DNA from 2 places in the Bacillus sp. P4_E1 genome. Region 2 is predicted to be linked to the other one. Evidence: riboswitches for the same ligand, from Rfam matches in the RefSeq annotation. Region 2 holds a riboswitch; the other holds the start of a gene.

What was found. A riboswitch is a leader RNA that binds a small molecule or an ion and turns the genes downstream of it on or off. The one in region 2 is predicted to bind FMN.
Region 1: linked by a shared signal. The riboswitch ahead of AC1DS7_RS09070 (ECF transporter S component) and the one ahead of ribD (bifunctional diaminohydroxyphosphoribosylaminopyrimidine deaminase/5-amino-6-(5-phosphoribosylamino)uracil reductase RibD) in region 2 are both predicted to bind FMN.

What each region holds. Positions count from the first base shown of each region.
Region 1 is NZ_JBFUIV010000005.1:118,261-123,295, reverse strand. It holds gene AC1DS7_RS09080 (YpbB family protein) at 1-46, opposite strand, end outside; gene AC1DS7_RS09075 (ferredoxin) at 344-592, shown strand; gene AC1DS7_RS09070 (ECF transporter S component) at 710-1,288, opposite strand; FMN riboswitch at 1,452-1,591, opposite strand; gene AC1DS7_RS09065 (hypothetical protein) at 1,840-2,526, shown strand; gene AC1DS7_RS09060 (peptidoglycan DD-metalloendopeptidase family protein) at 2,732-3,346, opposite strand; gene AC1DS7_RS09055 (cob(I)yrinic acid a,c-diamide adenosyltransferase) at 3,432-4,013, opposite strand; gene resE (sensor histidine kinase ResE) at 4,157-5,035, opposite strand, start outside.
Region 2 is NZ_JBFUIV010000012.1:75,514-80,548, forward strand. It holds gene AC1DS7_RS17725 (GNAT family N-acetyltransferase) at 1-308, opposite strand, end outside; gene AC1DS7_RS17730 (alpha/beta hydrolase) at 391-1,314, shown strand; gene AC1DS7_RS17735 (DUF2552 family protein) at 1,325-1,570, opposite strand; gene AC1DS7_RS17740 (CDGSH iron-sulfur domain-containing protein) at 1,854-2,060, shown strand; FMN riboswitch at 2,251-2,394, shown strand; gene ribD (bifunctional diaminohydroxyphosphoribosylaminopyrimidine deaminase/5-amino-6-(5-phosphoribosylamino)uracil reductase RibD) at 2,704-3,816, shown strand; gene ribE (riboflavin synthase) at 3,798-4,442, shown strand; gene ribBA (bifunctional 3,4-dihydroxy-2-butanone 4-phosphate synthase/GTP cyclohydrolase II) at 4,455-5,035, shown strand, end outside.

The DNA.
Region 1 (5,035 bases), on a different contig from region 2:
CATTCAATTGTTTTAAACAATATAATAAAGTATATTGTAGCTGCATTACCGCTTCCACCTCTCAGTCTAACTTCATTCCTTTTTCAATACGATTGCACATTAACTGCTATTCATTTAACTTATCATATTCACACTACATGCTTGTATATATTCTATTGTATCAAACGAAATAACATTTAAGTATTTTGAAAATCTTATGAAATAATTCAAAAATAAGTTGACACTCTAATTGATAAGCATTATCATTATAATTTTATGTTGAAAAGTTTTTAAAACCGTTTTACAATAAGATTATAATTTTTTGGCGAACTTTTCACATACATATTATCAGGAGGGAAAAAATATGGCAAAATATACAATCGTTGACAAAGATACTTGTATTGCATGCGGTGCTTGTGGTGCTGCTGCACCAGACATTTATGACTATGATGATGAAGGCATTGCATTTGTAACATTAGACGATAACCAAGGTATCGTTGAAATTCCAGATGTATTAATTGAAGATATGATGGATGCATTCGAAGGTTGTCCAACTGACTCAATTAAAGTTGCTGACGAATCATTTGATGGCGACTCTTTAAAATTCGAATAGTCCTTTATTAACTTCAAAAAATCCCCCTCATAAGTATGAGGGGGATTTTTTGCACTCTTTTTCATTCTCACTAACAAAAAAACCATTAGCAGTTACGCTGCCAATGGTTTAATATTTTTAAGCATTTTTCATTTTTGCAAATACCCATACTTTCAAGCGTGAAAATAGTGCTACAAATACAATTGTTACAACAATTCCTTTAATTACATTAAACGGTAATATCGCCGTTACAATAGTTTGTCGCATAATATCACTAGACATAGCTGGTGAATTTAAAAACCAAGTGTACGCTGGTAAAATAATAAAGTAGTTTAACACACTCATAATAACTGTCATAGTAATTGTACCTAGCATTAATCCTGTCGTTAAACTTTTTACTGTGCGATACTTTCGGAATAAGAATGCTGCTGGACCAATAAATAAACATCCGGCTATAAAGTTTGCTACTTCTCCTACTGGTACTCCCGTTAAACTTCCTTGAATTCCGTAATGCAAAATATTTTTTATCGCTTCTACAATTACACCTGCAATTGGACTAAAAATTATCGCCGCAATTAAAGCTGGCACATCACTAAAATCAATTTTTAAAAATGGCGGAAGCCCTGGGAATGGAAAATCCAACATCATTAGTAAATACGCAATACTACTTAGCATCGCTACACTCACCATCTGCACTACACTGTTTTTTTGTTTCATCTTTCTCTCTCCTTTTCCATCGATCTTCTCATGGAAAGTGGAAAGGTTCTGCTATGCCTATTTTTTCATAGAACGAAAAAACCCTTTGTGATTTACACAAAGGGAGAATTTTAAGGCACATCAAACAGACGTTCAAATACTTATCTTTTTTGAACGCTTGAACCTCCATCTTCTCCCATCCAGACTGTACTGTCGGCTTTGGAATCACACCAAATCCTGCCTTAACGGCTCGCGGGCTTAGAACGAAATTATTAAATGTTCATCACCGCCGGTCGGGATTTTCACCCTGCCCCGAAGATAGACCGATATTCTATTTTCCACTTCATTATACAACAACATGATCGTATTGTGAACAAAAAAAGTGTAACTTACTAAAAATAAGTTATTAATTTTATATAATTAAAGAAACGATCACTATATTTTACAATACAACCCATATTTTTTATAATTCGGTATTTCTCTTATGAATCCCCCTAGTCATATGTCGTCAAAAGTGATAAGATGTTGAATTGTTAAGATAAGAACATTTTCTGAGTTATGGAGGAAATGTCATGAAGAAAGATAAAAGACACTCTATTCGAGAAGCAATGAAAAAGAACTTAAGAAAAGAATACTTTTATTTGAAAAAAGAATTACTTTTCTACTGTCCAATTGATCTAGGCACATTCTCAAGAGAGACATACTACGCTACTTTTGACCAAGATGGCATAAGTATTTATCAGTATGATAAAAAAACAGAAAGTAAATTAAAATTGTGTGAGCGTCATCCATGGAAGAGTTGGAATAAGGTAAAAGTTGATCACTATTTAACAACTTCTCAATTTATTTTCCAAGGTGAGCGAAATTGGATTTTATCCCTTTTCCAAAAAGGAAAAGAAGCTCAAAAAATAATTGAAGAACATACATCTTTACAAACGGAAGTTGTTTCCCGTCCGTTTTCCAAGAAACTTCCTGGTTTCCGTTCTGATACACCATTGAATAAATACATCGGTTGCATTTGTTACACTGCACTTATTGCATTTTTATTAAAATGGATGATTCCATTTCAAGCACCACAAATCGCCCTGTATTCTCTTTCAATTGGCTTTATGCTTCTTGGTTTACTTTGTCTTACAATTGGTCTAATCGAACCAACTATCGTACTATTTCGGACAAAAGAAAAAACAAGAACAAAAGTCTTTTACTTATATAGCTACTTAGCTATTACTGGATTTATATGTGTCTTTATTTTTTGGTAAAAGAAGCCGTCCCAAAAGATCTTTTTGGGACGGTTTTTCGTTAGGAATAGGTTGCTCTTATTGTCGTATTTTATTGTTAGTCGACATTTCTTGTCGAAATGTCGATATAATAAGAGCTATGTTCGATATAATTTCATTTACTATCGAAATCTTAAATAAGAAGAAAATAAATTTATTCAAAAGTTATGCTTTTGGGACGTTGCCTTTACTTGACGTATAGTTGTTGGTTCGGATAGATTTGCTCTTGTCGCAATCCATTCCTCACTTTAATTTCCTCAACTGTCATACTAAATTTCCGGGCAATACCAACTAAAGTATCACCTTTTTGTACAATATATAGTGATGATGACACAACTTGATTTTTTTGTTCATTTAAAACAAGCAACGGATTCATCGCATTCCTTTTCTCCATCGTCCATCTCCCTTGATGCACTTCTAAATGTAAATGCGCTCCTCGCGATTCTCCTGTATTCCCTACCTCTCCAATTAGCTCTCCTTTTGAAATGTTATCACCTTGAACTACATATCTCTTATTTAAATGCGCATAAACAGCCTCATATTCTCCATGTTTAATAAACACAACATTTCCATAACTACTTGAAAAATAAGACTTTGTCACCTTACCATTTTGAATAGCTGCAACAGGCGTTCCAATAGGCGCAGCTATATCAATACCATAGTGTTTCCCATGTCTTGTCCCAAAATAATCACTTATCTGCCCATCAACAGGCCATATCCACTGATTCCCTTCAGCGTAAACATGTAATTGAGATAAAAATAATACACTCAATATCACCACGCCACATTTTAACGCTTTCATATACATCCTCCGTTTTCTAATAGCCGTCATACCTTCTCTATTGTGGGATATTACAGAAAAAAGTATACAAAAAAAAGAAAGTGTATTACTCCACTTCCTTCTCTTCTTTATTACGAAAAACAAGTGCACTGCGGTTATACTCCACATCTTTCACTTGTAAACGCGCATTTATTACTCTAGCAAGCGCAAATAAATAATCAGATAACCTATTTATATACTTTAGAACAATTTCATTGGTTTCTCCTTCTTTTTGCAATGACACTATACAACGTTCTGCTCTTCTTATAACTGTACGTGCAATGTGTAGTGCAGCCGATATCTCGCTACCGCCTGGTAAAATAAAACGCTCTAAAGGTGGCGCTTCTTCTGTATACGAATCAATTCGTCTCTCTAAATACTCGACCATCTCTATCGTTACTTTATAAGGGATTTTCTTCTCTACTATTGCTAAATCCCCTCCACAATCAAATAGTTCATGTTGAATATTTTCAAGTTCGTTATAAATGTTACGAAAACATTCCTCTTGTAATTTAGACATGGCATATCCGATATGAGAATTCGCCTCATCAATTGTTCCATAAGCTTCTACACGTATATGATCTTTATCCACTCGGCCACCTATGACACTCGTTTCCCCTTTATCACCTGTTTTTGTATAAAGTTTCATTTCATTATGACACCTCTCTTTTTATTTTCATTCTGATTATTAAAGAAAAAAAACTCCACCATTCTTTATTTAATTGCACTTACAAAAAAATAAAAAAACAGTAAAGCTTTTATTCATGATCAACTTTTAAAAAACATATATATCTAAATTATACGATTTGGTAAATATACAGAGAATGTAGTTCCTTCTCCAACGACACTTGATACAGAAATTTTCCCGTCATGACCTTGAACAATATTTTTAGCAATCGCAAGCCCGAGTCCTGTTCCAACTTTTTTCCCTCGCGTTCTTGCTTTATCAGCTTTATAGAATCGATCGAACAAGAACGGAATATCTTCTTCTGGAATACCAGCACCTGAATCTTGCACTTCGAAAGTAAGGCCACTATTTTTCGTATTAATTACAAGTGTAACATGTCCACCTGCATTTGTATGACGGATTGCATTATCAATTAAATTCGTCAGTACCTGTTCCATACGGTCTGCATCAAACGGATATTGTTCAATTGGACTTTGGAAATCCACTGTTAATTGGACTTCTTTATCCTTTGCAATCCCCTGGAATTTACGGCCAATTTTTTCGACAAATGGATGAATATCTACTTCACCTATATGTAACTCTACATGTCCACTTTCCATACGGGCTAAATCTAATAACTCATTTACAAGTTTACCTAAACGAACAGATTCATCATAAATAATTTGAACAAACTCATTAATTTCTTCTTTCGTTTGCACAATATCATCTAAAATTGCTTCACTATATCCTTGAAGCATTACCATCGGTGTACGAAGTTCATGTGATACATTCGCAATAAAGTCTTGACGCATTTTCTCAAGACGACGCTCCTCCGTCATATCTCGCAATACTGCTACAGCTCCACGAATTTTTGTTTGATTGTAAAGCGGTGTCATAAGAACTACGTAGTTACCTTTTTGCAAATTAATTTCAACAACTTGTTGTTGCTCACTTTCTACAACGAGATGGAATAGTTCAACAAGTTCAGAAGGCAGTTTTTTAAT
Region 2 (5,035 bases):
GTCGTAATAAGCCACACCTTTTTACATTCGTTCTCTTTTGCCACTCGCAATACACAATCCACCAGTTTTGTACCAATCCCCTTCCCTTCCTCAAAACTATTTAACGATACAATTTCACACATGTTTTCTATCACTTTATATGTTATAATTCCCACTATTCTGTTATTTCTAAGTGCAATAAAACCAGGTAATTCTTCTAATTGATGTACTCTGCCTCGCGAGACCATCATTGAGCTTCCCCAGTTTTCACACATAAAATCCTGAATTGCTTCTTTCATTTCTGGTGTGATTTTTTGTATATGAACCATACACGATTTCTCCCCTTTTCACATCATTGTGATACAATGTTAGTGTATCACATGTAGAGGTATTTGGAGGATGAGGTAAAGTATGAAACGTTTTTTTACAGCATTGTTTACTATACTAGGTGCACTAACTGCGATTGGGATTTTCTTTACAAATAAAGTTATGTACTTGAAGAAAAAAACAGAGGAAGAAGTTTTAGAACGCGAAACGAAAAAGCATTTTCATTTGGACGATTTTAAGGCTATTCAAAAAGAAGAGGTTCACATCCCTTCTCAATTCGGATACGAACTTCACGGATATTACATGCCAGCTGGTCATTCCAATAAATTTATGATTTTTTGCCACGGTGTGACTGTAAATAAAATGAATTCCGTTAAATATGCAAACTTATTTTTAAATAGAGGATATAACGTATTTATTTATGATCATCGCCGTCATGGTAAAACCGGTGGTAAAACAACAAGTTATGGCTATTATGAAAAACATGATTTAAAGTCAGTAGTTGACTGGCTAAAAGATCGTTTCGGAACGAATATTACACTCGGAATTCATGGTGAATCTATGGGCGCTGCAACTCTTCTTCAATATGCAGGATTTGTAGAAGATGGTGCTGATTTTTATATTGCTGATTGTCCTTTCTCTGATTTTTATGGACAGTTACAACATCGTTTGAAAGTTGAGTTTCATTTGCCAAAATGGCCTTTATTACCTTTAGCAAATGCCTTTTTAAAAGTTCGTGATGGCTATACAATTCGTGAAGTTTCACCAATTGATTGTATAAAAAATATTAACAATCCGGTTCTCTTTATTCATAGTAAAGATGATGACTATATTTTATCTGATATGACGAAATCACTTTATGAAGCGAAAGAAAATAATAAACAGCTTTATATTGCAGAACATGGTGCACACGCTTGCTCTTATAATGAAAATAAAGAAGAGTACGAAGATGCCATCGATCAATTTTTAAACACATATGTAAAAGAAACAAAAAACAGGCTTGCATAAGCCTGTTTTTTTACTGCGCTAAAACGTCTGTAACTTGTTCCATATTTTCAGAAATCCACTTTACTGCCTCGTCTAGCGTTGGGAATTCCGTCGTTTGAAAAGTTACCTCATCTTGAAGTAACCAAACATCTTTCGGTTCTTGTCCTACACCTGCGATTGACCAATGAAGTAAACTATATGGATGATTATCATTCAAAAATGATGCCCATGTGCGCTCATTTGCAATATTTTGTAGTGCGTGTAATTTTTTATCCATCTTTCGTCACCTTACTCTAGTCAGTTATACAAACTATTATAACACTCTCTTCTCTCTCAAACAAAGTGCTCTTTTTATCCCGCATTAACGGGCAGTAAGACTCCCACCTCAAAATTCAGCTTAGGCAAAGAAGTAAGGTGGGAGATTAACTGCTCGTAAACGCCCGATTGGTTCAACTAATAATCAGTGGGGATGCCCCCACTGATTAAAGTTTCACTTTATATTGTCAAGTACTCTCCCTAATTATATGATGAGAGTAAGCGTTTGGAAAGGAGGGATAACGTTGGCAAAAGTACAAATTAAAGTGAATGATAATGGCTCTTTTCGCGTTACAGGGGACGTGGAATTAGTTGACTCACAAGGGAATGTATTCCCAGCAAAACCAGCATTTTCTTTATGTCGTTGTGGTTTATCAAAAAACATGCCTTATTGCGATGCTTCGCATAAAGGCAAATTCGAGTCTGTTGTTAGAGCACCAGAGGCAGAATAAATATTTAAAGAACATGCACATTTATTTGTGTATGTTTTTTCTTTTGATCAAAGCCTATACAGCCCTTCCCCTTTCCACATTTCTATTACTTTCGTCCCCATTCAAATCGTCATATATTTTCAAACAATTCTTCACATTCGAACATTTTTTACTATGCTTTTTTCTTTTTTGTGCTATAATGTGAGCAAACAACATCCTTCGGGGTCGGGTGAAATTCCCAACCGGCGGTGATGAAGCGATAGCTTCTAAGTCCGTGACCCGTTTTCAACGCGAAAACGGTGGATCTAGTGAAACTCTAGGGCCGACAGTATAGTCTGGATGGGAGAAGGATATGTTTTCTAGTAATTTTATATAGCGAATACACTTTTATTTCAGTATGCATATTTTTAAAGTTTCATTTTGAATCTTTATATATGTTTTATTTTGTATAGTTATGTTTCTATACTGAAATAAAAAGATACGACTAGCGTTGAAAGAATTTGATATTTTGCTAGGTTTTTTCCTTATGCCAAAATATCAGTCATCGTTAGGTTTCTTTCCTATACTTTCGTATTCGAACTATATTTCTAGAAATCACGTCTCCCAAACCCCAAGGATATAAAATCCTTGGGGTTTTTTGATTTTTTCAGGAGAGGTGAAAAGAATGACAGATCAAGAATATATGAGGATTGCCTTGCAGTTAGCACAAGGAACATCGGGACAAACAAGCCCAAACCCTATGGTTGGTGCCGTTGTTGTTAAAGATGGAAAAATTGTTGGAATGGGTGCCCACATGTGTGCTGGTGAAGAACATGCTGAAGTTCATGCTCTTCACATGGCTGGTGAAAGAGCAAAAGACGCTACCGTTTATGTAACACTTGAACCGTGTAGCCATTTTGGAAAAACACCCCCTTGCTGTGAATTACTCATTGAAAAAGGAGTTCAGCGTGTTGTAATTGCTACTCTTGATTGCAATCCACTCGTTTCCGGAAATGGAAAAAGGAGATTAGAAGAAGTTGGAATCGAGGTAACTACTGGTGTTCTTGAGGCGGAAGCCACTTTATTAAATCGATACTTTTTTCACTATATGAAAACGAAACGTCCCTTTGTAACAATAAAAACAGCAATGAGCTTAGATGGAAAAACAGCAACTATAACCGGTGAAAGTAAGTGGATTACAGGCGAAGAAGCACGCGCTGACGTTCACCAATATCGTCATATACATGATGCTATCCTAATCGGTGTGAATACAGTTATAACTGATAATCCACACTTAACAACACGAATTCCAAACGGAGGTAAACATCCTATACGCGTTATTTTAGATACCCACTTACGAACGCCGCCATCTTCTCATGTCATAACAGATGGCTTAACTCAGACATGGATTATTGTCGGTAAGGATGTAAACAAAGAGAAAATAGCGTCTTATGAATCTAACAATATAGCTGTATTCCAAATGAAAACACAGCAAATTGAAATACAAGATGTCCTATCCCTGCTCGGTGAGAAACAAATTCTTTCTCTGTTCGTTGAAGGTGGTCAAACGGTGCATGCAAACTTCTTAAAAACAAATAGTTTTAATGAAATCGTGACCTATATAAGCCCGAAATTAATTGGTGGAAAAGATGCACCCACCTTATTTGGCGGAGCTGGTTTTTCGAAGTTACAAGATGCACTTTCCTTAACAATTCAAGAGATGAAACAAATCGGTAATGATATAAAAATTGTTGCAACCTTAAAAAGCGAGGTGACGGAATGTTTACAGGAATCGTAGAAGAGTTAGGAACGATATCAAGCATGACTCAAAGTGGTGAAACAATGAAGCTAACTATTAGCGCAAAGCAAATTTTATCGGATGTCAAATTAGGTGATAGTATCGCAGTTAACGGCATTTGCTTAACAGTAACTACTTTTACGACTACTTCATTCACTGTCGACGCAATGCCTGAAACAATGAAAGCAACATCACTTCGTATGCTAAAGCCAAGTGCCAAAGTGAATTTAGAACGGGCGATGGCTGCAAACGGACGATTCGGTGGACATTTCGTCACCGGACATATCGATGGCATCGGTACGATTTTAACTAAAAAACAACATTACAATGCCATCTATTACAAAATAGCAATTTCTGATGAATTACTACGCTATTGTTTGCATAAAGGATCCGTTGCTGTTGATGGCACTAGCTTAACAATATTTGATATAGACGAATCTTCAATTACAATTTCACTCATCCCTCACACAGTAAGCGAGTCTATAATCGGAGAAAAAAAAGCCGGGGACATCGTAAACATTGAGTGTGACATGATTGGAAAATATATTGAACGCTTTATTTCAAAGCCAGTAAAAAGAACTGGTTCAATGACCGAAAGCTTTTTACAAGAAAACGGATTTCTATAAGGAGGAAGCACAATGTTTCATCGTATTAAAGAAGCTCTAGAAGATTTAAAACAAGGAAAAGTTGTTATCGTATGTGATGATGAAAACCGAGAAAATGAAGGCGATTTTATTGCTTTAGCAGAGTACATTACACCAGAAACGATTAATTTTATGATTACACACGGTCGTGGTCTCGTTTGTGTACCGATTACGGAGGAGTACGCAGAACGTCTACAGTTAGAACCAATGGTATCTCATAATACAGATTCACATCACACTGCGTTTACAGTGAGCATTGATCATGTTTCTACAACAACAGGGATTAGTGCTCATGAACGTGCAACTACGATACAAGAATTGTTAAACCCTGCATCAAAAGGCTCTGATTTCAATCGCCCTGGACATATCTTTCCATTAATTGCGAAAGAAGGCGGTGTCCTGCGCCGTGCTGGTCATACAGAAGCCGCTGTCGATTTAGCCAAACTTTGCGGGGCAGAACCAGCTGGAGTCATTTGCGAAATTATAAATGAGGACGGTACGATGGCACGTGTACCTGATTTACTAGAGTGCGCAAAACAATTTGATATAAAAATGATTACAATAGAAGATTTAAT